DNA from 2 places in the Cetobacterium sp. 2G large genome. Region 2 is predicted to be linked to the other one. Evidence: riboswitches for the same ligand, from Rfam matches in the RefSeq annotation. Region 2 holds a riboswitch; the other holds the start of a gene.
What was found. A riboswitch is a leader RNA that binds a small molecule or an ion and turns the genes downstream of it on or off. The one in region 2 is predicted to bind cyclic di-GMP.
Positions count from the first base shown of each region.

Region 1 (8,544 bases), 690 kb from region 2:
TGCTATATCAGCTTTTTCAAATGACAGCTCTAAGCTTTCATCATCATTTTTAATATAGTATCCGATACTAAAAGAGATATTATACTTAGTTATAATATTGGAGTTTTTACCTAGATATATTAATTTTTCTAATCTTTCTAAAAGATTTTTCTCACCATAATATAAATAAAATTCATCTCCAGATATTCTAAAAGTATTTTCTCTTGGAAATACATCTAATAAAAGTTTTCCAACTTCAGAAAGAACTGAATCCCCTTTACTATGACCATATTTATCATTAGTTTTTTTGAAATTATCTAAATCGATTACAATAACAGCACCTTTGATAAAATCATTTTTTTTACAAAACTCATTAAAAAGATACCTGTTGGGTAGATTAGTTAATTGGTCATACTTTAAAGCTTTTGTTAATTTTTTTTGGAAAACTATTTTACTAATTAGTACTAAAAGTATAAATATAGTTATATACCAAATTTTTTTCTTTTCCTCAGCTTCTTCAGTTATGTTGAGAACATATTCTTTCTGGTCTATTTCAACAAAATTTCTAATTTCATTTTTATCAATATCCCCAATAACTGCAATTGCTTTATTAAAAATATCTCTTAAAATTTTTTGTTTTTTTGAAAAAGCAAAATTAATAGGAATATCTTTTATTTTTATATCTTTATGTTGTTTACCACAGTCTCTATCATAGATGTTATATGGGCTTATTATATAACCAACTTCATCTTTTTTAAAAGCTTCAAATAACTCTGCTGTGGAGTTGTATATTTTCATATCTTCCTCTATAAAATATTCTTTACCAATATCTTGAGACTTTCCATCTTTTAAAACGCCGACATTATAATCACCACTATCAATATGGTTAAGTAGATGCATTGGGATATAATCGATTGCTTCTGAAAAGATATAGCTAGATTTTCCTTCAGCAGTTGTTGAAAGTGTTAAAAAATCAATCTCTTCTTGTTTAAATTTTTTTTGTATATATGTCCACTTTTTCCCGTTGTAGGTATATTTTATTGGAATTTCAATAATACTAGCAATTTTATCAATATATTCAGGTAGTATTCCAATAAATTGATCACTATTTTTAATATATATACTTAAAGAGATGTCATCTTCAAGAGAAGTTGTTATAAATTTCTTTTGTGATAAAAAATCTTTTTCCTCTTCAGTTAAGCTATTTTGGAATCTTTCTCTTTGATAGTATAATGGAAGATTTTTAAAGTGATTAGATATTTTTTTACTATATTTTTTATTCAAAGCAGTATTTATGTGAGGTAATAAATACTCATATTTTTTATTTACACCAATGCAAACAGGAGCTAAAAATGAGACTAATAGTCTATTTTGAGATTTGAGAGCGATAAACTCTGAGTCTAAGTAAAAATTATCTTTAAAATCATCAATATTATCAACTTCTACGATATTTGCATCTATGTTGTTTTTTTCTAAAAAATCTTTTAAATGCTTTATGGGAATTTCATCCCCTTTAAACACATAAATTGTTTGATTCATTAAATCATATGGTGAATCTAAAGGAATTTTATCAGAAGCGACATATAGATTTTCACTAAAAATAGGTTTAGAAAGTAATATATTGTTTTTTCTAACAGTGTTTTTTGTGACCAACCCTAAGGCATCGATAGTTCCCTTTTCAAGATTATTATGACTTTCTCTCCAAGAACCATGAACTTCTTTTACATTTAATTTTAACTCATTTTTAAAGAGGTCACGGATAATTCCATTGATAGAAATACCATCAATTTCTACTTCAGTCTCTGGATAGTTTTGAATTCCTAGGTAAAAAGTATTATCATTTGAAAAAGCTACCATTGTCATAGTTAAGAATAGTAGTAGTTTTAAAAATCTATTTTTTAATAGTTTCAACTTTGTCCTCCATTTATTTTATCTAAATACAAATTTAGCTTGTAAAGTTATTCTTATTTAGTAGTGACTAAAAATGTGTATTTTTTAGGTGGACTAATCCTAAAATAAAAAAAACAACAATTTTATAAAAAAATTGTTGCAACTGGCTACCATTTTACAGGTCCTATAGCTTTGCGTCATAAAGTTTCCCTTATTTTGCCTGCTTGTTTGAATAAGCATTCATATGATATATTATAAATGTAGTTTAATCAATTTGAAATTTACTGTAAAAAAGTATGTAGAGAATTTCAATAAGTTTTATAAAATATTTTATATTGTAATTTTAAAAATGATAGAGTATTATTAAAATATAGATAAAAGGGAGGATAGGTATGAAATTATTATATTTAGATACAGAAACAACTGGATTAACTGATAACTCTGCAATAGTTCAAATAGCTGGTGCTATAGAGATAGATAACGAGGTTGTAGAATGGTTTAATATTAGATGTAAACCTCATAACGGAGCAGATATTTCAGAAAGTGCTTTAAAAACTATAGGATTTACAGTAGAAGAACTTAACAAAGAGCAGGAGCCAGAAGAGGCATTAAAAGAGTTAGAGAAAATTTTTTCAAAATATGTAGATAGATATGATAAAAATGATAAATTAGTTATGATTTGTCATAACTATCCATTTGATTTTAGAATGTTATATAATTTTTATAATAGATTAAATAATAGATTTATGGGAAGCTTTATTGATTTTAAATTAAACGTATGTACTCTTAATTTAGTAAAATCACTTCAAGTTATGGGAATTTTACCAGTTTTAGAAAACAATAGATTAGAAACGTGGTGTAAACATTTTAATGTTTCACTAGAAAATGCACACGATGCTTTAGAAGATATTAGAGCAACAAGAGAGGTTTATAAAAACATAGCTAAAGTTCTTGAAAAAGCCAAATAATTAAAAAATTATAATAGGAGGAAAGATGAAAAAGGTATGTTTAGTTATAATGTCAGTAGTTTTAACAAGTATGGTATCTTTAAGTGCAGAGATGAAATCAATGAAATCGGAAACTCAAAGAGACAGAGAAGTTGAGGAAACTTTAATTAAAACTTATTCTCTTAAAAGAGGAGAGGATATAGTTCACTACATGTATAATAAAGTAGATTTAAATGGAGATAAAAAACCTGAAGTTATAGTTTATGCATATGGACCTATGTTAGGAGGCTCGGGAGGAGATTCCGGACTTATTTTAAAAGAGGTTAGTGAAGGATATCAAGTTATATCTGAACTATCATTAGTTTGTACACCAATAATTATAAGTGATAATAAAACAAAGGGATGGAATGACATTATAATGGAAGTTTCAGGAGGAGGAGCAACTCCTGGACAAGCAATATTAAAGTTTAATGGAAAAAAATATCCCTCTAATCCATCTACTCAACCTATGTTAGGAAAAGATGCTAAAATAAAAGGAGTTAAAATTTTAGCAGATGAATTTGTACCAAATGTAGGAATACCTTTAGAATAGTTTTTAATAAAAAAGACACTAGAGATTATTTAGTGTCTTTTTTATTACTTCTTATAATTTCAACGATTTGATATATTAATAAAGCTATATCTCCAATTAAAAAGAGAACAAAAGTCATTAACTCTTCATCAGTAGATTCCATTTGAATTAAATGAAAAGATATAAATAAAATTAATATTATGTTTGCAAAGAAAAGAGCTCTTTTTCTTTTATTTTTAAAAAATGCATTATTTTTCATAAAAACCATCCTTAAAGTACTATAATTAATTTAAACTAGAATTATTATATCATTATTAGTTGAAAAAGAAAAGAAATTAAACTAATTGTTCGAAAGTTAGTCTTAAAAAATAAAAATAAAAAAAATGAAAAAACTAGTTGATTTTTTTTGCAAAAATTGATAGAATTAATAACGAATAAGGAAGATTGAAGAGACTTCTTAACTGAAATGCCTGGGTGGCGGAATAGGTAGACGCACAGGACTTAAAATCCTGAGCTATCTGATAGCGTGCCGGTTCGATTCCGGCCCCAGGCACCATATATATTTTTTTAATGGGGGTGTAGCTCAGTTGGTTAGAGCGCATGCCTGTCACGCATGAGGTCGCGAGTTCGACCCTCGTCACTCCCGCCATTAAAGAACTTAAAAGATGTAGAGATACATCTTTTTTTATTTTTTATTAGGAAATATAAAATAATTTAGTATATCTAGAACATGGAGGTGTTTTAGATGTTAGTGAAAAGAGATAAAAATAATTTTTTTTATTTAAGAGTAATCTCTATTTTATTAAGTTCTATTTTATTTTTTAGTTGTTCAAGTTCACCTAAAGTAGAGAAAAATTTTGATTTTTCAATAGACAGGTATTTGGGAAAATGGTATGAGATAAAACGATTTAATCACGGATTTGAAAGAGGACTAAAAGAAGTAACAGCAAACTATGAGTTAGAGAAAAATGGAAAAATATCTGTTATTAATAGAGGTATAGATTCTAAAAATAAAGAAAGTATATTTTATGCAACGGCTAAACAAACAGATATTCCAAACTTCTTAAAAGTATACCCTAACGCATTTCCTATAATAGGAGCTCAATATAATGTAGCATGGATAAGTGTTGATTATAAATATGCTATAGTAACAAGCTCATCATATAAATATTTATGGTTTTTATCAAGAGAGAAAAGTATTCCTTTAAATATTTACAATGAGATGATCCAAAAAGCTGAAGCATTAGGCTTTAAAACAGAGAATTTAATAGATGGGCAATAATAAAATAAAATAAAATAAATATGAAAGAGGTAGGGTATGAAAAAAATAATTTTAGCAGTTGCAATATTAGGACTTGTGGGATGTTCTAATAGTAAAAAAGTGGAAACAAATAGCTCTCCTAAAATGGTTGGAGCATATGGAAGTAGTAAAATGGATGCTATGGGAGAGATTGCTTTAAATAAATTAGTTCAAGAGAAAAAACTTGGAAAAAATTATAAATTAATAGAGTATCAAAAGCAGATTGTAGCTGGTATAAATCATAAATTTATATTAGAAATCAATGGGAAATTGCAGCAGTTTGTTGTATATGAATCTTTAAATGGTAAGTTTACTGTAAAATAAAAATAAAGCCTCTTAGATTTAGTTCTAAGAGGCTTTTTAATTCTATTTAGTCCAAGAATCTATGGCAGCTTTAACAGATCTATTCATCTCTTTCATAAAGCTAGAAGTTATTTTTCTTTTATACATATGGATAGCTTCGTTGTGACATCCAGGAAGGAAATTAGGTTTTGAAATTTTATTTCTTTCAATCTCCATAGCTTTAAACTCTTCGCTTTCAATATGTCTATAGCTATTTTCAAAAACAATCATTTCTTTAGGGTATCTAGGTGGTTGAGGTCGATTTTTTTGCTGCTCAGTTGGGTATCCAAAACAGATAAGAGTAACTGGGAAAGTATATTTTGGAAGATTAAACATATCTTTATGAATTTCAAAATTTTCCATAATATCACCAATATAGCAACTTCCAACACCTAACATTTCAGCAGAGGTAACAGCTGTTTGTGCAGCAATTAGTGCATCGTTAATAGCAAGTAGCAAATCTCCTTCACCAGGGTGATACATTTCAAGACTGTTTTCTTTATTGTACTCATCTACTCCAGAAGTTTTTAAATAGTCCATCCATCTTTGAAAATCTGCTAAAAATAGTAAAAGATATGGAGCTTTACTAATCATAGGTTGGTTATCACAAGTTTCAACTAACCTATTTTTTAAATTTTCATCTGTAATTTCAATGATAGAGTACATCATCATATTTCCAGCAGTTGGAGCTCTTAAAGTTGATTCAATAATTGCATTTTTAATCTCTTCAGAGATTTTATCATCGCTATAAGCTCTAACAGATTTTCGATTCATTAATACATCAAGATTTTTTAATAAACTATTCATTTAACTCCCCCTTGATAAATATTATTTTTAAAAGTTTAAAGAATAGTATCATAAAAGAGTGTCCTTGTCTATTTTCTTTTATTGAATTTTAAAGGATTTGTGAAATATTTATAGTAACATGTGGATATATATACTTATACAAAAATTTAAGAGGTGAGTTGTTATGAAAAATGAAAAAATTAGAGTGGTTCAGTATGGTTGTGGCAAGATGTCTAAGTATATTTTGAGATATTTATATGAGAAAGGTGCTGAAATTGTAGGTGCAATAGACTCAAATCCAGCTTTAGAAGGAGTAGATGTTGGTGAATATGCTGGATTAGGATTTAAATTAGGTGTAAAAATAAGTAATGATGCTGATAAAGTTTTAGATGAAACAGATCCAAACATAGCAATAGTAACAACTTTTAGCTTTATAAAGGATTGTTATGAGCAGTTTGAAAAATGTTTGTTAAGAGGAATAAATGTGGTAACAACTTGTGAAGAGGCTATATATCCTTGGACAACAGTATCAGCTTTAACTAATAAATTAGATGTATTAGCTAAAGAGAACTGTTGTACAATAACTGGTTCAGGAATGCAGGATCTTTATTGGATAAATATGGTAGCGTTAGTTGCAAGTGGAGTTCATGATATAAAGAAAATAACAGGAGCTGTTAGTTATAATGTTGAGGATTATGGTTTGGCTTTGGCTAAAGCTCATGGAGCTGGATTTACAAAAGAGGAGTTTGAAAAAAGCTTAGCTCATCCAGAATCTTTAGAGCCAAGCTATGTTTGGAATTCCAATGAAGCTCTTTGTAACTTAATGGGATGGACTATTAAGAGTCAAACTCAAAAATGTGTTCCATACTTCCACGAAAAAGAGATTTATTCAAAAACTTTAGATAAAACAATAGAGGTTGGAATGTGTATAGGAATGAGTGCTGTTGTGACAACTGAAACATTCCAAGGACCAATAATAGAAACACAATGTATAGGAAAGGTTTATGGACCTGAAGATGGAGATATGTGTGATTGGAAAATTATAGGTGAGCCAGATACAGAGTTTTATGTGAAAAAACCAGCAACAGTTGAGCATACTTGTGCAACTATTGTAAATAGAATTCCAAGCATAATAAATGCTCCAGCAGGATATTTAACTGTAGATAAATTAGAAAATCCAGTTTATTTAAGTAGTCCTATTAGCTTCTATAAAAAATAAAGAAAGTACCCTTGAAGATAAAAGTTCTTCAAGGGTACTTTTATTTTAATTCTTTAATGTTTTTATTAAGATAGTTTTTAATCATTTCCACTTTTTCTTTTCTATTCATCAAAGTATAGTAAGTAAGCCAGTCATTTACTGATTGTAGAGGAATAGAGGTATTTTCTAAACAAAAGTATTCTACAATACTGTTTTTTTCAAGTGGAAAATAGTGGTCGCAGTTATTGTTTACTATAACAAATCCACTGATAATATCAAAATCTATACCATCAACATTAAATTCTAAAAAGCATTTAGATTTATATTGAAGATTAGGATTCTTAGCATATTCTTTTCCAAGAGATAAAAATATATTTTTAGTTTTTTCAATATCATTTTCAGCTACCATAAGATCAATATCATTAAATTTATCAGTAATCCCTTTAAGGTATAATAATAGAGAGGCTCCAACAGCCCAAGTGATATTATTTTCATTTAATATTTTAGCAACTTTTAAAAAAGTAGCAATTTTTATTTCATTAGTCATAAATTTATTTCACCTCTTATATGAAAAAATGTCTATTTCTTAAAATAGATTTTAACATTAATTATAGTAATAAGCAAATTTGATTGAGATAGAACTATTTCTAATCTTGTTATCTATAACTACATAAGGTATACTAAGTAAAAAGAGATGAAAATAGGAGTGAAGATGAAGACAATATATTATTTTTCAGGAACAGGGAATACATTATATTTAGGAAAATATTTAAAAGAAAATTGTTCGTATAATTTAGTGAATATATCAGCAGTAAAAGATGAAAAAGTAATATTAAATGGAGAGGTAGGTTTTTTATTTCCAGTGTATGCCATGGGAATTCCAAAAATAGTGGAAGAATTTCTAAAAAAAGTTGAAATTGAAAAAGTAGATTATTTGTTTGCAGTTGCAACTTGTGGTGGAAGTGATTATGGAATACCATTTAATCAAGTTAATAATATTTTATTAGAGAAAGGAAGAGTGTTAGAGTACTCTGAGTACTGCCATATGCCAGATAACTATTTAAAACTATTCAAGGCTATGCCAGAAGATAAAGCTAAAATTGATATTGAATCATCTAAAGGTAAGATGAAAACAATTTGTGATGATATATTAAAAGGAAAAAAATCTTCAGCGAATAGTAATATCTTTTTGTATCCAATATTTTTATTGATTTATAAGTTTTGGAGACTTGGATTAAAAACAGTTTCTAAAAAGTTTAAACTGAATGATGAAAGATGTATAAGTTGTGGAATATGTAAAGATGTTTGTCCTGTTGAAAATATAGAACTAGTTGATGGGAAACCTGTTTGGGATAAAAATTGTGAAGATTGCTTAGCATGTGCAAATCTATGTCCAACTGTTGCTATATCTTGTGGTGGTAAAAGTAAGTATGACAATAGGTATAAAAATCCTTATATTGGGGTTAATGAGTTGAAAAAATAAAGGTTTATTATAATGCAATAGTTGTAAAAAAATACTTAAAGTGCTTAA
Region 1 is NZ_JACHTH010000005.1:851,123-859,666, forward strand. Features, by position in the region: gene H5J23_RS06900 (GGDEF domain-containing protein) at 1-1,890, opposite strand, end outside; cyclic di-GMP riboswitch class I at 2,025-2,100, opposite strand; gene H5J23_RS06905 (3'-5' exonuclease) at 2,262-2,837, shown strand; gene H5J23_RS06910 (hypothetical protein) at 2,863-3,408, shown strand; gene H5J23_RS06915 (hypothetical protein) at 3,434-3,646, opposite strand; tRNA gene H5J23_RS06920 (tRNA-Leu) at 3,856-3,943, shown strand; tRNA gene H5J23_RS06925 (tRNA-Asp) at 3,960-4,036, shown strand; gene H5J23_RS06930 (lipocalin family protein) at 4,133-4,669, shown strand; gene H5J23_RS06935 (hypothetical protein) at 4,706-5,011, shown strand; gene H5J23_RS06940 (nitroreductase family protein) at 5,054-5,836, opposite strand; gene H5J23_RS06945 (dihydrodipicolinate reductase) at 6,000-7,034, shown strand; gene H5J23_RS06950 (hypothetical protein) at 7,075-7,560, opposite strand; gene H5J23_RS06955 (EFR1 family ferrodoxin) at 7,726-8,496, shown strand.
Region 1: another riboswitch for cyclic di-GMP. It lies ahead of H5J23_RS06900 (GGDEF domain-containing protein); the one in region 2 lies ahead of H5J23_RS10165 (winged helix-turn-helix transcriptional regulator).

Region 2 (8,544 bases):
ATATTTTCTTGCTTGCAAAATATCTTCCTCTATTGCTACTAATTCACTTTGTAACTTCATAAAGTTTTCATTTGCTTTTAATTCAGGATAATTTTCTGTTAAAGCAAATAATTTTCCTAAAGCACCTGTTATCATATTTTCGTTTTCTATTTTTTCTTCTGGAGTTGTAGCAGTCATATATCTGTTTCTTGCTGCTATTACAGCCTCTAATGTACTACCTTCATAATTTTTATATCCCTTTACAGTTTCTACTAAATTTGGTATTAAGTCATATCTCTTCTTTAAGTATGCATCAATTGTTGAAAAAGCCTCATCCACAAAGTTTCTTTCTTTAACTAACTTATTGTACACTCCTATAATATAACCAATTAAAATAACTAACAAAACTATAAATACTATTCCTAAAATCATAACTTCCTCCCTATTATTTTTTTCTTTTATGTATTATACTATATTTATTTTTAAATCCTTATGAAAACTTTTTATCTGGAGGCTTTTTGCATGAAGAAAAAGATTTTTACATTTTTAGGTTTCCTATTTTTAGGATTTGGTATCATTGGAGCATTTTTACCTATAATTCCAACTGTGCCTTTTATATTAGTTGCTGCGTATTTTTTTGAAAAAAGTTCAGAGAAATTCTATAACTGGTTGCTTAATAATAAATATTTTGGTGAGCATTTAAAAGATTATAGAGTTAATAAGGGAATTACTAAAAAAAATAAGATTATTGCTATATTATCCACAATTTTTGGGATGACATTAGGAATGTTTTTTATGCCCTTTATCATTGGTAAAATTTTACTTTTACTTATCCTTGTAGGTGTTATTTTTCATATTATAAATGTTGAAACAATAAAAAAATAGATTATAGCGATTAACTCACTATAACCTATTTCATTAACTTCCTATAAACATTTGTGTCCAGATATTATTTCCATATTCATCTCTTGAGACTCCCATCTCTTTAAATCTTGGATTTAAAATATTTTTTCTATGTCCTGGAGAATCCATCCATGATTTCATAACATATTCTGGTGTATTTTGACCTTTTGCTATATTCTCTCCAGCAGTCATATAATCTACCCTATGCTTTTTCATTAAATCAAAAGGTGTCCCGTAAACAGGAGAGTTATGACTAAAGTATCTATTTTTATACATATCATCAGATTTTATTTTAGCTAGTTTATTTAATTTTGAATTTAACTTCATAGGACTTAATCCTCTACTAACTCTTTCCCTATTAACTAATTTTAAAATAACCTTTTGATCCTCATTAGCTCCAAAAACTAATGTTCCTAAAAGAAAAACCATTATTCCTAGTAATTTTTTCAATTTTGCCTCCCTATTATAGTTTTCTATAATATATCTTAGCAAAATCTCTTTTATATCTCCAAATTTATTTTTCTTCTAATTGAGTTTTTATATAGTTTAGTAAAAATCACTATTTATCTAATTGTAGAAAAGGTAGTGCTAAAATTCTTTGGGTTTCAAATCCACCATCATTTTAAAATTAACTTTTATAAAGATAGTTGTAATTTTTATAACTATCTTTTTTATTTGTAGAAAATTTTTATAACACTTTTCTCTTATTTTTTAAAATTCTTCATATTTTCTTTATCTTTTTTTCGTGATATAAGTTAAGATGGGGGTGATTCAAATCAATACAACAAACATTAATATTTTAACACTTTTCTCTCAAGGGGACTTTTCTTTAGAGGAACTTTCTCTCTATTTAAATTTAGAGAAAAAATCTATTTACAAAAATATCAATTCTATCAACTCTTTTCTAAAGGATGAAAATCTTCCATTAATAACCTTAAATGAAGGTATTTATTCTTTAAAACTTTCTAAATCTCAATGGGAAAATCTTTTTCGAAGAAAGGATTTTATAACTAGTGATGAAATTGTAGATTATCTTTATCTTAAATTTATACATAATGGTTTTATCAATTTAGAATCTGAAAAGGAAAGATTAAATATATCTAGAAGTTCCATTATCAGATATTTTAATGATATCAAAAAAACATTAGAAACCAATGGATCGCAGTATGAATATATCGTTGGAAGAGGACTCAAATTAACTTTTTTATCTCAAACTGATAAAAATATTTTCTCTAAAAAGTTAATTAAATTTTTTATAAAATGTGATTTCTCATTAAATCATTCTATTTTCATAATAGACTTAATTGAAGACTACAATATTAATAAATTACTCAACCATTTATATAGGATTTTTAAAGCTCTAAATCTACCAACAACACATTTTATTATATCTTTTTTATGTTCGCTAAATATTTGTATAAAAGTTTTTGGAGGATTTAATTTTAAAAAAGACTATGAGTATAAAGATTTTTCTGATATTGAAAATATTATTAAATCAAATTTAAAAGATTATGATGCCTTATACCAACAGCAAATATTTTATTTTATAATCTCTTTAAAAAGAGATGAAATAAATTTTGAACCAAGTACTTTAGAAAAAGCTTTTAAAACTATTGAAGAGGTAAAAGAAAAATTTAATTTAAATAATTTAAATCCATTTTTAGAAAAAATGTTATTAAAAAAAATTTGTTTTTCTATTTTTAAATATGAAAATCATATCTTTAAAGTTAAAAGTTCTACTATAACTAATAAAGAAAAAACTTTATTAAATATATTAGATAATATTTTAAAAAAATATAACTTAAATCTATTTTTTTGTGATAAAATCTCAATTATACAAATCATTGTAAAAATAATTATTGAACATAATAAAGATTCATTAAAAAATATTTTATTACTTTTTAATGAAGTTATCATTTTAGATGATAATCATTTAAAAGATTCTTTATACAATCATAACAAAAAGTTTAATTTTCATATAGAACCAACTTTTTTTTATAAATTAAATCCAGAGAATTATGAAAATAAATATGATTTGATTTTAAGTGATGAACCTAGTTTAAATTCAAAAACAATTGTAGTAAATAGTTTTAATTCTATGCAAGTTCTTTCAGCTATTTATGGTTATATTTTTGATAAAGCTCTTGAAAATTTTTCTTATAAATAAAAAATTGTATCCTTTTGATTTAATTTTTTATATATAGATGATATACTATATTAATAGTATCTAATTAAAGAAGGGAATAATAAAATGAAAATAAATATTAATGCTAATCATATCAGAATATATAAATTATTAAATTTTATTCCTGATAAAAATATAGATTTTATTTGTAACTTCTTAAGAATGAATAAACAAAATGTTATTTTATATATAAAACAAATTTATCAGTTTATAGGAAATAAAAAACAAAATATTTTATTACAAAATATGGTTAATGAGATTATAAATAATGAATCTCTTTTTAAAATTTTAAAGCAACAACAGACTTTTGCTAAAGAAGATCGGATATTTTATATTATTTTAGTTTTGCTAAGACATTATGATTTAAACATAAATTTAAATCTAAATACCTTATCTTCTATTTTTAATATATCTAGAAGAACATTAAGCGCTGATTTAATCTCTGTAAAAAAATCCTTAGAATTTTATAATTTAAATATTTGTAGTATTCCTAGTAAAGGGGTTAGTATTTTAGGAGATATTAATAATATTAAAAATTGCTTTCTTTCATATTTTTTTAAATTTTTAGTTGAATTTGAAGAGTTACCACTTTTAATGGCTGAAGATTATTTTAATTTTTTTCAACAAAAAATATCTGAAAAAACTACTCATGAAATAGATTATTTTCTTTATGCTTTTGATTTAGATATCTTTGCTAACAATAAAAAACTTTTATGCAGTATATACAGAGTATATTTAGATGAAAATTGTTCTGAAGATATCTCTACGCTATCTCTAGAAGAGTTTAAAAAATATTTCTCCGATATTTTTTCTTTAAAACATATTGAAAAAGCATATACTTTTTTCAAAACTTCAACTTTGGGAAAATTTCCTTTAAAGAATATAAATGTTTTTATTTTAACTTTAAAATTTTGTGCTGGAATTTTAAAAGAAACAAATGTATCTTTGGATAAAGAGTCTCAGAGACTTATAAAGCTCTTTTCTAAATTTATATCTATAAACTGTTTTCAAAAAAGTTATTTTGAAAAATTTAGTAATCGAATTCATATTGCAAGTAAAGAAAGCTCTTTTTTATCAATGCATGATCTTTCATTTCTTAGTTTAAATTTAAATATTAAAGCAAAAAATGAATGTTATCATCTATTTCTTGAATTAAGAAAAACTTATTTTAATATTCAATTTTCAAATATTATTTTTCTTTATCTTTTAAATTTAAATAAAAACACTTTTTCAGAAGTTACAAATACAATAGTTGTTTTTAGAGATCTTCCTAGATTTTTACATCCTGTTATTAAAAATCTTTTTCTTTTAAAAGAAAATATACATATATCTCATTTTATTAAATATTATGAGTTAGATACTTATCTTTTACACGAAGAAGTTTCTTTAGTAATAACTTTTGAAAATTTAAATTTAAATTCTAACTATCCTTTTATTAAATATTATCCTTTACCAATATAATAAAAATAACCTCTGTAGAAAAACTTACACAGAGGTTATATTTTTAATATTTGTATTAATTTAATTTTACTACATAAATCTTTTCCTATTTTTGTTGGATGAAGTCTAAAAACTCTTTTATCATCAAACGTTCCATATTTTTGAATCAAATTTTCTTCTTCTAATCTTTTTATACAAAGCGAAACTGATCCCTTTGACAAATCCAATCCCTTAGTTAATTCACACATAGTTATTCCTGGGTTCTCATTTATTCTTCTTAAAATCCTCTCATGTGTGTAATTAATATGATATTTCCCTAACTCTTTTTTTATTTCTGTTTTACACATAATACAACACCCCTAATAGATTTTATCTATATATACTATTATAGACATTATCTCTTTTTCCTTTTTTTAACTTATTCTTTCAAAAAAAAAACACTTATCCCTCAATTTAAAAGATAAGTGCAACTGGCTACCATTTTACAGGCCCTATAGCTTTGCGTCCTATGATTTCTCATAGTTTGCCATATAATTTTGTACTCTAATTATATCCTATTTTTACCATTTTATGCAATGTTTTTTTTACAAAATGCTCTATACAAAAACAATTACAAATAAAAAAGACGGAACATCTCCGTCCTTTATATATTATTAGGATTAGGTATTAGTTTGCTTGAACTTCTTTTGCTAAAGGCCCTTTATCTCCACTTTCAACTCTGAAAGATACATTTTGCCCCTCTTCTAAAAATCTGAATCCATCTCCTATAATTCCAGAAAAATGTACAAAGTAATCTTTTCCTTCCTCACAAGTTACAAATCCAAATCCTTTCTCTTTGTTAAACCATTTTACAGTACCTTTTGTCATTTCTTTATTCCCCTCCGTGTTTATAATCCTTTTTGAAATTTAATTAATTTCTTATATGCTCTAATAATATCATATATAATTTATAAATTAAATATTCCATTTTTTCTTTTTATAGAAGCAAAAGTGGTATATAATCATATCTATTTTTTTCATTCACTTCTATTTTAATATATATCTATATATGATAAACTATTAATGTCGGGGGTGATTAAATGAATACAACAGCTGCTAATATTTTAAAACTATTATCTCAAACTGAGATTTCTATTGAAGATATGCAACTGTATTTAAACGTGGAAAAAAATTCTATCATTAAAACAATTTCACAGCTTAATGATTTTTTAGCTTCAATCAATTTACCTATTATTTCAAAAAATGATAATTTCTATTTTTTAAAATTGATGCCTCATGAATTGAAATTTTTATTTGAAAACTTTACAACTTTGACTGCAGATGAAAAGATTGACTACTTATTTATTAAATTTATCTCTACTGGGTTTTTAAATTTAGAAAAGGAAAAAGAAATTTTAGATATTTCTCGTAGCACTATTTTAAGATCTTTTCAAGTTGTTAAAGATGATTTTTCTAAAAATGGTACTACCTATGAATATTATCACGGCAAAGGTCTAGTATTAAAAAAACTATCAAAAAAAGATAAAATTTTATTCTATAAAAAACTTATGAAATTTTTTATTGAAGAAGATACTTTAGTTCCTGCAAGGAGAGAACTTTTAAACTCTATTAAACTTTTTGATACAAAAAAAAGGCTTTCTCAACTTTACCCTATACTTAAAAATTCAGGTATTTCTATAAACTATTTTTTACTTTCTTTTATATGCTCTTTAGAAGTTTGTATCCACATCTTTGGTGGTTTTAATTTTATTAATGATTCAAACTTAAATTTAGATAAATTTAAAGAGATTGAAAAAAGTATAACTATATTTGGAGATGATTTTAATAATGATTTTAAAAATCAACTAACTCACTTTTTAACATCTCTTTATTTTGAAAATGGTATTTTAGAAGATGACATTAAAAATATTTGTTTTAATTTAATAGAATCTATTAAAAAAACATTTCAAATAAAAATCTCAAATAAAGATCTTGAGAAAATGTTATTTAATAAGTTATATCTTTCATTTTTTAAATATAATAATAAAATTGTAAAAATTATTAATGTTTCTTTCAATAAACCACATAAAATAATTTTAAATAAATTAGATGAAATTTTAAATAAGTCTTCGTATACTCTTTATTTAGTAGATAAATTTATGATTGTATATGTTATCAGAAGAATTCTTATGGACGAAAATTTTTCAAATATAAAAAGTGTTCTTTTACTTTTCAATGAAGTCGTTGCCGTTGATCAAATTGTATTTAAAAAATCTTTGAAAAAATTCTACCCAAATATAATATTTGATGTTGAAGCAACTTTTTTTCATAAAAAAGATATTATACAAAATCATAAAAACTATGATATAATTATTAGCGATAGTAATATTGTGCCTAATGTAAAAGTTGTTGAGTACTATAACACTATCAATATCCACAGTATTTTAGAAAATCATGCTTTAACAAGTGGATTAAATAAATTAAACACTATTTAAATATTTAAGAACACTTTCTAAGTGTTCTTTTTTATGTTCTGTTCCTTTAAAATATATGTTAAACTATAAATGTCGGAGGTGATTAAATGAATACAACAGCTGCTAATGTTTTAAAAATTTTATCTCAAACTGAGATGTCAATAGAAGATATGCATCTGTATTTAAAAGTTGAAAAAAACGCTATTCTAAAAACGATTTCACAAATTAATGATTTTTTAGAATCTATTGATTTACCTAAAATTGAAAAAAAAGAGGATATTTTTTATTTACCACTCACTAAAAAACAATGGGAAATACTCTTTGATAATTTTAACGTTTTAACTGTTGAGGAAAGAGTTGATTATCTTTATATTAAATTTATTGCTTATGGATTTTTAAATTTAGAAAGGGAAAAAGAGATTTTAGAATTGTCGAGAAGCACTATTCTTCGATGCTTTCAAAGTGTTAAAGATGAGTTTTCAAAAAATGGGACTCGCTATGAGTATCTTCATGGAAAGGGACTTTTAATAACTGAACTGAGCCTTACTGACAAAAAAAACTTTCATCGAAAGCTTATGAAGCTTTTTATTGAAGAGGATATTTTAGTTCCTCCATTAAAATCTCTTTTAGTGGATATTAAAAAATTTGACACTAAAACTAGATTGTCTCAAATTTATCCTATACTTAAATTTTCTAATATATCTGTTAATTATTTTTTACTTTCTTTTTTATACTCTTTAGAAATTTGCTCTGAAATTTTTGAAGAATCTCTATTTAGAAATGAAAGTTACATTGAAACTAAAGAATTTAATCATATAAAATCATTAATTAATAAATATGGTAGAGATTTTAATCCTAAATATAAGGATGAATTAACTTTCTTTTTAACTACCTTGATTTTAGATTACTATTTTTTAGACAAAGATAACAAAGTAAAAACCTTAAAGTTTTTACACATTTTAAAAACTGAATTTAAAATATCTAATTTAAACTCAGAGCTAGAAGATATGCTTTTTCATAATATCTATCTCGCTTTATTTAAATTTAAAAATAATATAGTAGATTTTAAAAATACATATTTTAATGAAAATGAAAAAGTCCTTTTAGATAAATTGGATTTTATTTCAAAAAAACATTCTTATGAGTTTTTTTTAGCAGATAAATTTTCTATTGTTTTTGCTCTAAAAAGAGCTCTAATTGAGGATAATTTTAACAACATAAAAAATGTTTTGTTTCTTTTTAACGAAATAAATGCAAATCACTATACTTTATTTAAAAAAAGTTTAACTAGACTAGCTCCAGATATAAAATTTGATTTAGAAGCTTCATTTTTTCATAAAAAAAATATATTAAGAAATTTTGATGAATATGATCTTGTTATTAGTGATGAAAAGATAAATCATAACGTTTTCGTTATAGATTTTTATTGTAATTCAAAGGTTCAAAATATTCTAGAAGAAAAAGCTTTCTGTTTAGGAGTTAATAAATTTTATAAAGAATAATTAAAAAGGTGGTCTTATAAAATAAAACCACCTTTTAATTATTTAACTTTATATTTTTCTTTTAATTTTTCAATAGTCCCAT
Region 2 is NZ_JACHTH010000005.1:1,544,850-1,553,393, forward strand. Features, by position in the region: gene H5J23_RS10140 (LemA family protein) at 1-411, opposite strand, end outside; gene H5J23_RS10145 (YbaN family protein) at 502-864, shown strand; gene H5J23_RS10150 (CAP domain-containing protein) at 898-1,332, opposite strand; gene H5J23_RS10155 (hypothetical protein) at 1,649-3,049, shown strand; gene H5J23_RS10160 (hypothetical protein) at 3,134-4,528, shown strand; gene H5J23_RS10165 (winged helix-turn-helix transcriptional regulator) at 4,564-4,854, opposite strand; cyclic di-GMP riboswitch class I at 4,970-5,045, opposite strand; gene H5J23_RS10170 (cold-shock protein) at 5,174-5,374, opposite strand; gene H5J23_RS10175 (hypothetical protein) at 5,587-6,981, shown strand; gene H5J23_RS10180 (hypothetical protein) at 7,068-8,462, shown strand; gene H5J23_RS10185 (transporter substrate-binding domain-containing protein) at 8,501-8,544, opposite strand, start outside.